Regions from separate parts of the Colwellia sp. 6_MG-2023 genome, predicted to be linked through region 4. Evidence: predicted binding sites of a transcription regulator. Region 4 holds the regulator's gene; each other region holds the start of a gene.
The links. Region 4 encodes LexA, which represses DNA repair genes until DNA is damaged. Its sites were predicted from a motif close to TACTGTATNNNNATACAGTA; they were not measured.
Positions count from the first base shown of each region.

Region 1: the regulator LexA is predicted to act here: its motif matches at 1,646-1,665, upstream of recN (DNA repair protein RecN).
Region 2: the regulator LexA is predicted to act here: its motif matches at 1,368-1,387, upstream of uvrD (DNA helicase II).
Region 3: the regulator LexA is predicted to act here: its motif matches at 1,700-1,719, upstream of Q4503_RS06630 (YebG family protein).

Region 1 covers NZ_JAUOPP010000031.1:5,315-8,536, reverse strand. Annotated here, with positions in the region: gene grpE (nucleotide exchange factor GrpE) at 1-504, opposite strand, end outside; gene nadK (NAD(+) kinase) at 694-1,575, shown strand; gene recN (DNA repair protein RecN) at 1,683-3,222, shown strand, end outside.
Region 2 covers NZ_JAUOPP010000010.1:116,603-119,824, forward strand. Annotated here, with positions in the region: gene uvrD (DNA helicase II) at 1-1,315, opposite strand, end outside; gene Q4503_RS08500 (HAD-IA family hydrolase) at 1,416-2,153, opposite strand; gene Q4503_RS08505 (DUF484 family protein) at 2,202-2,888, opposite strand; gene dapF (diaminopimelate epimerase) at 3,020-3,222, opposite strand, start outside.
Region 3 covers NZ_JAUOPP010000007.1:122,077-125,298, forward strand. Annotated here, with positions in the region: gene Q4503_RS06625 (M48 family metallopeptidase) at 305-1,054, opposite strand; gene Q4503_RS06630 (YebG family protein) at 1,082-1,447, opposite strand; gene mrcB (penicillin-binding protein 1B) at 1,777-3,222, opposite strand, start outside.
Region 4 covers NZ_JAUOPP010000018.1:141-3,362, forward strand. Annotated here, with positions in the region: partial or broken gene Q4503_RS12085 (type II secretion system protein N) at 1-364, shown strand, start outside; gene lexA (transcriptional repressor LexA) at 1,355-1,987, shown strand; gene coxB (cytochrome c oxidase subunit II) at 2,737-3,222, shown strand, end outside.

The sequences.
Region 1 (3,222 bases), on a different contig from region 4:
TAATTCTGGGTTAAAAGGTTGATCTTGTGGATCTACAGATTTAATACCAAATTTTTCTAATGATGAGATTAAACCTTGAAGAGTTAATTCAACACCTTCAATAACTGCGGCTTTACTGTCATCTTCTTTATCAATATTTTGTAATGCACGCTCTAAGTTATCAACAGTAACAAGCATTTCACCAGCAAACTTTTCTAAAGCAAACTTTTTCGCTTTATCAACATCTTGCGCAGATCTACGACGAATGTTATCCACTTCAGCCTTCGCTCGAATTACTGAATCTTTTTGATCTGTAACTTTTGCTTGAGCTGCTGCTAAAGCAAGTTCCAACTCATTAATACGCTCTTGTTCAGCACTAATGACTTCATGAGCTTGTTCATGCTGTTCTTCAACTTGTTCTTCTGCTTGCTGAACAATTTCGTCAGCTAATTGCTCTGGCGATAACTCTTCTGTAGAAAACTCAGCAGACTGCTGTTCTTCTGATTTTGTAGACTCTGTAGTCATAAAAAACTCCAATTAAATCTTAGTAATTTTACAATAATAAAAATGCAATAATGCTAATTATGGGGTCAAGCTTTCGCTATTCAAGCCTTTATAGCAACTAATTAAGTGCATTTTATCAAATACAAACTTTACAAGCCACGCAAATAAAGGGAAACTTCTTTTAAAGATATCAAATATGAAATAATTGTTATGGCTCAACTTTATAAAACAATTGGGCTTATTGGTAAGCCCAATCATCAAGGTGCAAGCTCCACAATAGCGGCATTACATGACTATTTACTGGCAAATAAATACCAAGTATTAGTAGAAACATCCGTCGCTACTTCTGTCGAAATTACAGATATGAATGAATGTTCTCTCACCGATATTGGTAATAATGCAGATCTTGCTATTGTTGTTGGTGGTGATGGCTACATGTTAGGTGCTGCTAGAGTTTTAGCTTGTTTTGACATCGGCGTTATTGGTGTAAACCGTGGGAATTTAGGTTTTTTAACCGACTTATCCCCTGATGAAATAATAAAACCACTTGAAGAAATTCTAAATGGTAAATCTCGCTCTGAACAGCGCTTTATCATTGAAGCTGAAGTTTATCGGCATGGTAAACTTAAAAGCTCGAACAGTGCCGTAAACGAGGCGGTTTTACATGCAGGTAAAGTTGCCAGCATGATTGAGTTTGAAGTTCATATTGATAATTCATTTATGTTTAGTCAACGCTCTGATGGTTTGATTATTTCAACTCCTACAGGATCGACCGCTTACTCTATGTCTGCTGGCGGACCTATACTAACGCCTAATTTAAATGCTTTATCTTTGGTACCTATGTTTCCTCATACACTAACTAGTCGCCCTATTGTGGTGGACGGTGATAGTGAAATAAAGCTAATACTTGCAAATGAAAATCAAGAAAGTTTACAAGTTAGCTGTGATGGCCATGTAATTCTAGCCGTTATGCCTGGTGACGAAGTTATCATTAAAAAAAGTCCTCAAACTATACGCTTAGTTCATCCTCTCGATCATGATTATTTTAACGTACTACGAAATAAATTAGGATGGGGCAATAAGCTTTATTAATCTTATTTAATAAAAACGATTAAAATTTTCTAAGTTACTTGCAAAAGCATAAATTACTGTATAAATTAACAACTATATATTTATACAGTAAAGTGAGAGTTCACATTATGCTTTTACAACTAAACATTCAAAACTTCGCCATTGTTAAATCACTTGATATTGATTGGCAATCTGGCATGACAACTATCACAGGTGAAACTGGCGCGGGTAAGTCTATAGCAATAGATGCCTTAGGTTTATGTTTAGGAGATAGAGCCACCACTAATGTTGTTCGTCCTAATTGCAAAAAAGCAGAACTTGCTGCCACTTTCGATATACAAAAAAATATAAATGCTCAGCACTGGCTAACGATTCATGATCTGTTATTGGAATCAAGCAATGAGTGTATTCTACGACGAGTAATTTCTGCTGAAGGTCGCTCAAAAGCTTACATTAATGGTAGTCAAGTACCTCTAGTACAGCTTAAAGAAGTGGGTCAATTATTGATCAATATACATGGTCAACATGATCACCAATTAATCGTTAAATCAAGTCAGCAATGTAAGTTGCTCGATGATTATGCAGATCATCAGTCAGCACTGGATGAAGTTAAACATTATTATCAACAATGGCATAAATTAAATAAAGAATTAAATTTATTACAGCAAAACAAACAACAACGTGAAGCTCAGCAACAACTACTCCAATATCAAGTGAATGAACTCAATGAGTTTTCTTTACAAGAAGGAGAGTTTGAAACATTAGAAAGTGATTATAAACGCCATGCTAATGCTCAAGATTTACTTGATACAACTCTCCAATCACTACATACACTTACTGAAAACGAAAGCTTTAATGTACTCGACTCGTTACGCCATTGTAGTGACAACATAGCTGCCTTAGCCCGTTTAGATGAAAGGCTGAAAAATATTGCAACTATTCTTAATGACTCTTTTTTACAAGTTGAAGAGGCTTCTGCAGATCTTAAACACTACTATCAAGAACTTGAATTAGATCCACAAGCATACGCAATAATCGAAGAGCGCTATTCTACAGCCTTGCAACTGGCAAAAAAACATAGTTTACCTCCAGAAAACTTAGTTAGTTTTCATCAATCACTCACTCAAGAGTTAACAAATATTTCCAATGATGAATCAAGAATTAATGTGGTAATTGAAGAACTAGTCAAAACAGAGCAAAACTACCAAGATAGTGCCTTAGTTTTAACTTCTTCGAGAAAAAAAGCAGCCAAAAAATTAAGTAAAGATATTAGCAAAAGCATGCAAGAGCTGAATATGCCCCATGGAAAATTTCACATTGCAATTGAATCACATAATGACAGTCTCACTACGATATCAGCCAATGGTGTAGACAAAATTGACTTTCAGGTCAGTATAAACCCTGGTCAAGCATTAGAGGCAATGAGTAAAGTCGCTTCTGGTGGTGAATTATCCCGTATTAGTTTAGCCATGCAAGTTATATTAGCAGACAAAGTCATTACCCCGACCCTAATTTTTGATGAGGTAGATGTAGGCATAAGTGGTCCTACAGCGGCAATGGTGGGGAGTAAATTACAACAACTAACTAAAAACACTCAAGTAATATGTGTAACGCATTTACCACAAGTGGCATGTAAGGGACATCAACAGTACTTTGTTAGTAAACTAA
Region 2 (3,222 bases), on a different contig from region 4:
GCCACAAGGTCACTGCTTGGCTTCTTGCCGCATCACGAATTAACGCCACTGTTTGATTACCAATCCCTCGAGTAGGGGTGTTAATAATACGTTCAAAGGCCGCATCATCATCTCTATTATTAATTAATCGCAGATAAGCTAAAGCATCTTTGATTTCTTGACGTTCGAAAAAGCGTTGTCCGCCATAAATACGATACGGTAACTGTCTTTGTAATAACGCTTCTTCCATCAAACGTGATTGCGCATTAGAACGGTATAAAATGGCAACCTCGTCAAGCTTACCGCCATCATCATGCCATTTTTTGATACAGCCAACAATAAAGCGTGCTTCATCTATTTCATTAAAAGCGGTATAAACAGAGATCTTTTCTCCAGCTTTATCATCAGTCCATAACTCTTTGCCTAGGCGATTATTATTGTTACTAATTAACTGATTCGCCGCATTAAGAATATTCGCCGTAGAACGATAGTTTTGCTCCAAACGAATGGTTTGAACATCATCAAACTCATTCGTAAAGCGCTCAATATTTTCAATACGTGCACCGCGCCAGCCATAGATAGATTGATCATCATCACCAACAATCATTACTTTAGATGTCGCACGACCTAACATAGTTAACCATGCATATTGAATAGCATTGGTATCTTGAAATTCATCAACTAATACATGGCTAAAACGTTGTTGATAGTGAGATAATAGTTCTGGATTATTAAGCCAAAGTTCATGGGCGCGTAGTAATAATTCAGCAAAATCAACAAGGCCCGCACGATCACAAGTCTCTTGATAAGCTTTATATACTTTAACAAAAAGCTCTTCACTAGGGTCAAATTGTGCATCAATATGTTGTGGTCTTAACCCTTCGTCTTTTTTTCCATTGATATACCAAACAAATTGTTTAGCTGGCCATTTTTTTTCATCCAATTCTAAAGAGCGAATAATACGTTTAATCAATCGCAGTTGGTCGTCACTATCTAATACTTGAAAGCTTTGTGGTAACTTTGCTTCTTGAAAATGCATACGCAATAATCGATGGGCTAAACCATGAAAAGTGCCTATCCACATACCGTGGGTATTACCACCAGTGACCTCTTCTACCCTAGCACGCATTTCTGCTGCAGCTTTATTGGTGAAAGTTACTGCTAAAATAGAATGTGGGGCTGCTTGCTCAACTTGCATCAACCAAGCTATACGCTGTACTAATACCCGTGTTTTACCCGAACCAGCTCCCGCTAACACCAACATATTTTGTTTTGGCGCTGCAACTACTTCACGCTGTTTATCGTTTAAAGAGTCGAGTAATTCTGAAACATCCATCGAGGAAACCTTTCACTTTTGAAGAGTAATAATAAAAATAACAACAGTATAGCACTGGACTTATATACAGTCAGTTAAATATTTACGTGACTAGCAACGTCTATATTTGGTTAAGTTGAGTAATTTTACTCAATTCAATATGGGGTAATACGGTAATAGGCTTACCAACATCATAACAAGATAACCAAGCTGCTTGACAACCGGCCTGAAGTGCTCCTTGAATATCAGCACGACCACAATCACCTACATGCAGCAACTGAGATGATTTAATAGCGAGTTTATGACAAGCTAGCTCAAACATATCACTCATCGGTTTTTGTCTTAATAAAGTGCCGTCAGCTTGCCAGCCCGCATGATAAATATGTTGAAAATAGTCAGCTATACCTAATGCCTTGGTATCGACATTACCATTACTAATAGCAACAAGAGGATATTGTTCACTTAAACTCGCCAAGAGTGCCTTACTTGCTTCCGGTACAATAAAATCGCTACGCAACGCCACAAAGTAATCTAACGCCGTTTGTGCCTCTTGCTCAGCAGCGTTTTCAGTTAAACCAAGTGCCATAAAACCAAGGCGATAAGTCACCAACCTAATTCGAACTACGTCATGGACTAAATTAGGCTGCGCTAACACCGCTTGCTGACGAAATGTGTTCCAAAACCGGTGATCTAACACTAGATGCTGACTTACTACTGCTTTACTAAGGACAGCTAAATTAGCAAAATAGGCAATCATTTTCTTTTCAATCGCCACCATCACTGGCTTATTACTGTAGAGAGTATCGTCTAAATCAAAACTGATCGCTTTTATGTTAGTTAAACGTCGATAAAACTTCATGCTTTTCCATAGGCAGTATATCTAATATAAGATCTGCGCGTAAATCTCTTAAATTGCTAAATGCTGTGTTAATAACTTAGCGACTAATCGCTTGAATTGACTTAATAATAAAGTATCCATACGTGGATCAAAATGATGGGCATCATTACTACTAATAGCTAAGAATCCTAACTCTTTTTCTTCATAAGCCAGCTTGACTAACACAACTGAACCCGCACAGTTTTGCGAGAAAATTAACGCTTGCTCACTTTGCTGTAAACGACCAAAATAATAATCGCTATTACTTAAACGATTTTGCATTACACCTGTACAATCATTTTTAGACAAGGTTTCATGTTTAATTGTTGTCGCATCAAGTAAATATAATTTAAAGGCTGATAAAGATAACAATTCCGTTGTTGTTTGTGCTAAACAGTCTAGCAATTCACTCGCAGATTGGCAGTCAATCAAGCGCAGATACAAGTCACTATAAAGCATAAATAAACCTTCATTATGATTTGCTACTGATAGTAACTGAGTAATTTCGTCTTCTAAATTATGTACTTTCTGTCTTAACTGCTGCTGTTGCCTTTCCACTAATGAAACAGTACCTCTATGTGAATCATTTAGTCTTAACCCGGTCATCAAATCATTATTACGATTGAAAAAATCAGGATTATCTTGCAGGTAAGCACTAACTAACTCATCAGTAAGCGGCAGGTCATCGACATTGGTCATTGTTGGTTCATTTTTCATATTAATATCTTATTCATATTATTCATTATTCAGCTTACTCACGTTTTATTCTCTTCATTGAAAGTACACAGCGTATAAATGAACCTGCGATCCTTCAATAACGAAAGTGAAAAAACGTAAAAGATAGATGATTATATCGACAGTTGCCCGTCAAACACGTGTACTGCTGGTCCAGACATTTTTACGGGATGTCCTGGCCCCTTCCAGTAAATTCTTAATTTGCCACCCGGTAATTCAACAGTCACTTGTTTACTTAATTTATTTTGCATTTGCCCGATCACAACAGCTGCACAAGCGCCGCTACCACAAGCCAGTGTTTCTGCTGCGCCTCGCT
Region 3 (3,222 bases), on a different contig from region 4:
TTAATAGTGTCAACATTTATTGACCAATTAGAAAGAGAATAAAAAGTTATAGTATATGCATATATATTAAAAAAAAGTTATATGTGGTTAATTGATCAACTATATTGTCACTTAAGTAATCTTCAAGGATAGCTATATATTCATTGATATTAATAAATGTTCAAGTACAGCGTGATTTTTATGCACCTAGCGTTACTTGCATATTCATAGTTTATTAATTACAAGAGCAACCAATAAAATGATAGGAAAAACATTAGACAATAGGCGCTATCGCTAACTGGGTCGATGAGAATTTATGCAAACGTTAACTCGATACAGGAGACTGCCAATACAACGCTGACTGATGCGTTTTTACCCATTGTTGCGCTTCAATATAATCGGGAAAGTGTTTGGCCACTAATTGCCAGAAGTACTTTGAATGATTTAAATAACGCAAGTGACACAATTCATGCACAATAACATAATCAATAACTTGCCTAGGTAGCATCATTAATAAATAGTTAAAGCTCAGCTCACCTTTATTATTACAGCTTCCCCAACGAGCACGATATTGTCTTATTTTTATTGAGGTATAGTTTAACTTGGTTAATTTTGCGTAATACTCTACTCTCGGTAAGATAATATTTTGAGCTTGCTGTTTAAAATAGCATTCTAGTTGTTTTTTAACGGCAATAGCCAAGCTTAATTCATCGAGTTGTTTACGTTGAATACGTGTTGGTAATTTAACAGTAAGGGTTTGTTGTTCGCTCATGGTTTCGGTAAGTACAACATTACTTTTTGGATCTAATTTTTCAGCTGTATCAGCAAATATAATATTGAGTGTAACCAGTTGACCAAATACAAATAGCTTTGAGCCCTGAGTAAAATCACAACAAAGATCAGCACTTTGATTTTGCTCGGTAATTTTAGCTTTCAACCATGCGCTTTTTTTCTGAATAAAGAGGCTAATAAACTTTTCATCAACATGATGAGGGGCACGAACATAAACCAGCCCCTGTTTTACCTGCAGCGAAAGTGTTTTACGATGACTGCGTAAAACTTGATAATCAATCATGATAATCTTTGATTTTGCGTTACAAAATCAATTCTCTTTAGTTAATTTAGCTGACTTAGTCGCTGGTTTTGCTGGTTTTGCTTCAACTGTTTTTTCGGCCACCTTTTCGGGAGTTTTATCAGCGGCTTTCTTAGGTGCTTTTTTGGTAGGAGCTTTACTTGCAGGTTTCTTCGCAAGTAAAGCAACTAGCACTTCTTCGCGATGTTGAGCTAAATAAATACTCAGTTCTTCGCTAACACTGTCACTTAATTCTATTGGTGATTGCGCAAATACATCAGCCAAGTTATCAGCCATATCCAACATTTTGTCATATTCATCTGCTGATTTCTTATCCATAAATGTTTTTGCCTCCACCCCGTGTCTAATGACGACGAATCGACTTTCAACTGCCATTATTCTTCCTTAGTCATGTTATACCAATTCTTACTAGCTATATGATCATTTCTACTTGCTAAGATCACCAACGACATCGTTATTTATTTAATAATTATAACCACTAGTTATTAAAATAAATGCCTTCTATTTGTTGGCAATTTTTTTACCTATAAAATTGCTCACTTAATTAATAAAATTGGTATTAAAAGAGAGCTCAATAAAAATAAAATTTTCATTGTTAATAAACTAACAATATCACAACAAATAACAAGCTGTATATAAAAACAGTTATTGGGTTATCATTTACTAGTAAATATTTAAAGTTTACTTCATGGGATAAGGTGATATTAATCAGAAAATAACTTTTCAAACCAAGATCGTTCATCTACTTTTTCTTTCAAGCAACCATCTTTTACTGTTATTCCAGCCGATATTGCAGGGTAAGCTTTAGTATTATCGCACTGATCTGACACTGCATGCCCTGTTTTTTCCTCAAATAAGGTTGTCGCTATGGCCTCAGGTTTAATGCGCGTTTTATTCACAACGCCTTGCTTTTTAAGAAAGTCAGAAAATAATACCAAAGCTCCACTACTTCCGGTTAAGCCAGTTGGTTTATTATCATCTTTACCTAACCACGTAGTAACTAAATGCTGGTCATCATATCCAACAAACCAGCTATCACGTAAATCATTACTGGTACCTGTTTTTCCCGCTAGCTCATTATTTTTTAATCGCCAAGTCAGTGATCTGGCGGTGCCTGTTTTAGTAACCTGCGTTAAAGCATAATCCATTAAATAAGCAGCATTCGTTGAAATAACTTGAGCATTACTCGCTTGATATTGCCATAGGGTTTCCCCCTTGTTGGACGTAATGATATTAATTGTATGCGCCTGTTCAGCATAGCCTTGATTAGCCAGCGATAAATACAACTGATTAATCTGTAAAGGTGACATGTTAATCGCCCCCAGTAGCATTGACGGTCTCATAACAATATCTTCGTCAAAACCAAATAAATGAATCGCTTTGGCCACATTATCTAACCCTAAAGCCATACCTAAATTGACAGTAGGAATATTAAGCGAATTGACTAAACCATCAATTAACGGTACTTGATGGCGATACTTGCCATCATAGTTTTTAGGTTGCCACGCGGCTTCGGCTTGGCTCCCTTGCTTACTAGTTGTATCTACGCCATTTGTTAAGGTTATAGGTTCATCTGCCAATAAAGTAGCAAAATTAAATTGTTCATAACGCTCTAAAGCCGCTAAATAAATAGCCGGTTTGATTAATGATCCTATAGGACGTTTCGCATTTATTGCCCGATTAAAACCTGCGTAACCAGCTTTTCTATCGCCAACTAATGCCCTAATTTCAGCACTGTTAATATCGGTCACAATCATTGCAGCTTGTAAATCAGTTTGCTTATATTTTTGTTCGAGTGCCGTTAACTGACTGGTAACCGTTTGTTCTAGAAATTGCTGTGATAAGTGAGAAAACCCCGTAAATACGCGAATACCATTTTTTTGCTGAACAGAGGGTAACAATTGATTTAACTCTTGCTGTACTACTTGTAAATAAGCGGGGTACTCTTGCGCTTTGAAGCGTCTATTTTTACGTATTGATAACGGCGAACTAACCCTTTGTTTAAACTCTTCGACCGTAAGAAAGTTTTCTTCAAACATAAGTCTCAAAACCAAGTCTCGACGTTCTTTTGCTCTAACAGGGTTTCGCCATGGATCGTAATAACTTGGCCCTTTCACTTGTGCAACTAACAACGCTATTTGTGCACTATT
Region 4 (3,222 bases):
GCTAGCGCAAGGTGATGTTGAATTAACGGTATCTGCAGCAGAAATTGACCTCACTAAAAACAACCAATGTATTAGTGCAACAGGTAATGGTGCATGGTCGAAAGCAGGCATAACCGCATTAGATAAAACGGTGCCATTAGGTCAACTCAACGCAGACATTAGCTGCGCGAACGGCGTATTAACTTTGGTTATGTCGCCAAAAAATGATTTAGGCTTAACCTTTACCGCATCTGTTGGTCAAAATGGTAAAGCTTCTGGCAAAGGTTATTTAAAGCCAGGCCCTAAGTTTCCAAGCGCCCTTAACGACGCCTTACCTTTTTTAGGCACACCTGATAGCCGTGGTCGTTATCGTTTAGTTTTTTAATTGGCTAATCACCCTACATAGGCCTTAACAAAGAACATTGTTAGACGAAGGTGACCGACATCACCGTAGGGGCGAATTTATTCGCCTTAATAAAAAGAACAGGCGACTGAAGTCGCCCCTACATACGCCTTAACAAAGAACATTATTAGGCGAAGGTGCTCGACATCACCGTAGAGGCGAATTTATTCGCCTAATAATTAGAACAGGCGACTGAAGTCGCCTCTACATACACCCTGCATACGACCTAACAAAAAACATTGTGAGGCGAAGGTGCTCGACATCACCGTAGGGGCGAATTTATTCGCCTAATAAGAACAGGCGACTGAAGTCGCCCCTACATACACCCTACATATGCCTTAACAAAGAACATTATTAGGCGAAGGTGCTCGACATCATCGTAGGGGCGAATTTATTCGCCTAATGATAAGAACAGGCACCGAAGTCGCCCCTACATTTACGCTACATACGCCCTAACAAAAAACATTGTTAGGCGAAGGTGATCGACATCACCGTAGGGGCGAATTTATTCGCCTAATAAGAACAGGCGACATTCGTCGTCATTCCTTACCTTTTTAGGTACGCCTGATAGCCGTGGTCGCTACCGTTTAGTTTTTTAGTTTGATTAGTGGCTCACTTTATAATTAAGAGAGCCACTATCTTTTATTTTTGTAGATCAAATGCTTACTCGCATTCTCTTCTGGATTGGCACTCAATTAATATTGATTAACTTGTTTTCTGCTTTCCCAAAATTATTTTGTTCAAATAAAACTGATAAATACGCATGTGTATTTATCAAGCCTGTTCATTAAAGTAAATGATCAGGTTTTAAACTGATTCATTCTCCTATCACGTTAATTATATTGATAATTTTAAGTCCATATTCTAAGAATATGATCCTAAGGTTCTTAGTAACCCCTTGCGTTTATTAGTTGGCTGTATATAATGACAGTTGTGAATAAATACAGGTCTTTACCTAGAAAGGAAAAGCTAATGCTAGCAACAAATGAATTAAAGCCGTTAACTAATCGTCAACAACAAATATTTGACTTGATTAAAGATAAAATTCAAGAAACTGGAATGCCACCTACTAGAGCCGAAATAGCGAGTTTTTTTGGTTTTAAATCTGCCAATGCAGCAGAAGAACATTTAAAAGCATTAGCAAAAAAAGGTTATATTGAAATGTTGCCAGGAACATCTCGTGGCATACGGTTATCTGAGCAGTTTATTGAAGAAGAAGGTCTTCCTCTTATTGGTAGAGTAGCTGCTGGTGAGCCAATTTTAGCCGAAGAGCATGTTGAAGAGCATTATCAAATGAGTGGTAGTTTATTCCATCCCGTGGCTAATTACTTGTTACGAGTAAATGGTGAAAGCATGAAAAATATTGGTATTTTAGATGGTGATCTATTAGCAGTACATCAAACAACTGACGTGCAAAATGGTCAAGTGATTGTTGCTAGAGTAGAAAATGAAGTGACAGTCAAACGCTTCAAACGTGATGGTAATATCGTCTATTTACAAGCTGAAAATGAAGATTTTGAACCTATCAAGGTAGATCTTAGTTCTCAAGATTTCTACATTGAAGGGCTTGCTGTTGGTATTATTCGTAACGGCAATTGGATGTAAGTTTTATTTTTTATATTTTTTAATTGTTGCTATACCTTAGTGACAATTTTTATTAGTTATATTCACTAGCTTTATTTTATTAAATAAAAACCTCTCAAATTTGGTTGTTAAATAATCAATTAATAATTATTGATTATATCAATAGCCAAAATTCCCATAGACTATACCAGTCATGCTATAGAGACAGCTTAGAGTAGTTACTCTATTGATTATATTAGCTTTTATCTAAATTATAATTTGACCTAGGTTAAGTTTTGAGCGATTCTAGAAGGTGAATCGAACAAATTAATACCAATTTCATTAATTAAGTGAACAATTTTATACGTAGAAAAAACAGCCAAATACAAGGCATTTATTTCAATAACTAGTTGTTCTAATTATTAAATAAATAATGATGTAGTTGGTGATTTTAGCAAGTAGAAATGATCACATAGCTAGTGAGATTGCTATAACTAGCAAAAAACTGAATAAGAATAAAAAAGACGTCAATGCGCTAATTCGATAGCTAAACTTAAATATTTACGTTTATGTCATTTGAGTTAGTCATATCACGTCAGTTAATTTAATAAATTTCAAATTAAGTGCTTAATTAGAAAATAATAATAACTAAATTAACAGATCATCAGTTAAATGATTTTTGATGTACATTGCTGCTTTTCTGTTTTCTATTTTTATATGTTGTTTTAAACGGTGAATTATTACACCGATTTTATTTAAAACGAAGTAAATATTGATAGGGGAGAGGTTGAGTGAATAGAAGTAATCAACGTTGGTGGATGGAAATTTGTCTTGTTTGTTTAAGCTTATTTTCCAGTTCAGCTTGGTCAGATTCACAGTTAAATTTGACTAAAGGCGTAACGGCAGTTAGTAGGGAGGTGTATGATTTACATATGCTAGCACTCTACATATGTACTGGTATTGGGGTTGTTGTTTTTGGAGCGATGTTTTGGTCTATGATCTTCCATCGTAAATCAAAAGGAGCAAAAGCAGCTGACTTTCATGAAAGCACTAAAGTAGAAATACTCTGGACGGCAATTCCTGTCGTTATTCTTATCGCAATGGCCGTTCCGGCAACTAGTACCTTAATTGACATGGAAAATAATGATAACTCCGATGTCACTATTCAAGTTACAGGCTCGCAGTGGAAGTGGCATTATAAATATTTTGATCAAAATATTGAATATTACTCGGTATTGTCTACCCCGCGCGAGCAGTATGAAAATCAGGACGGTAGC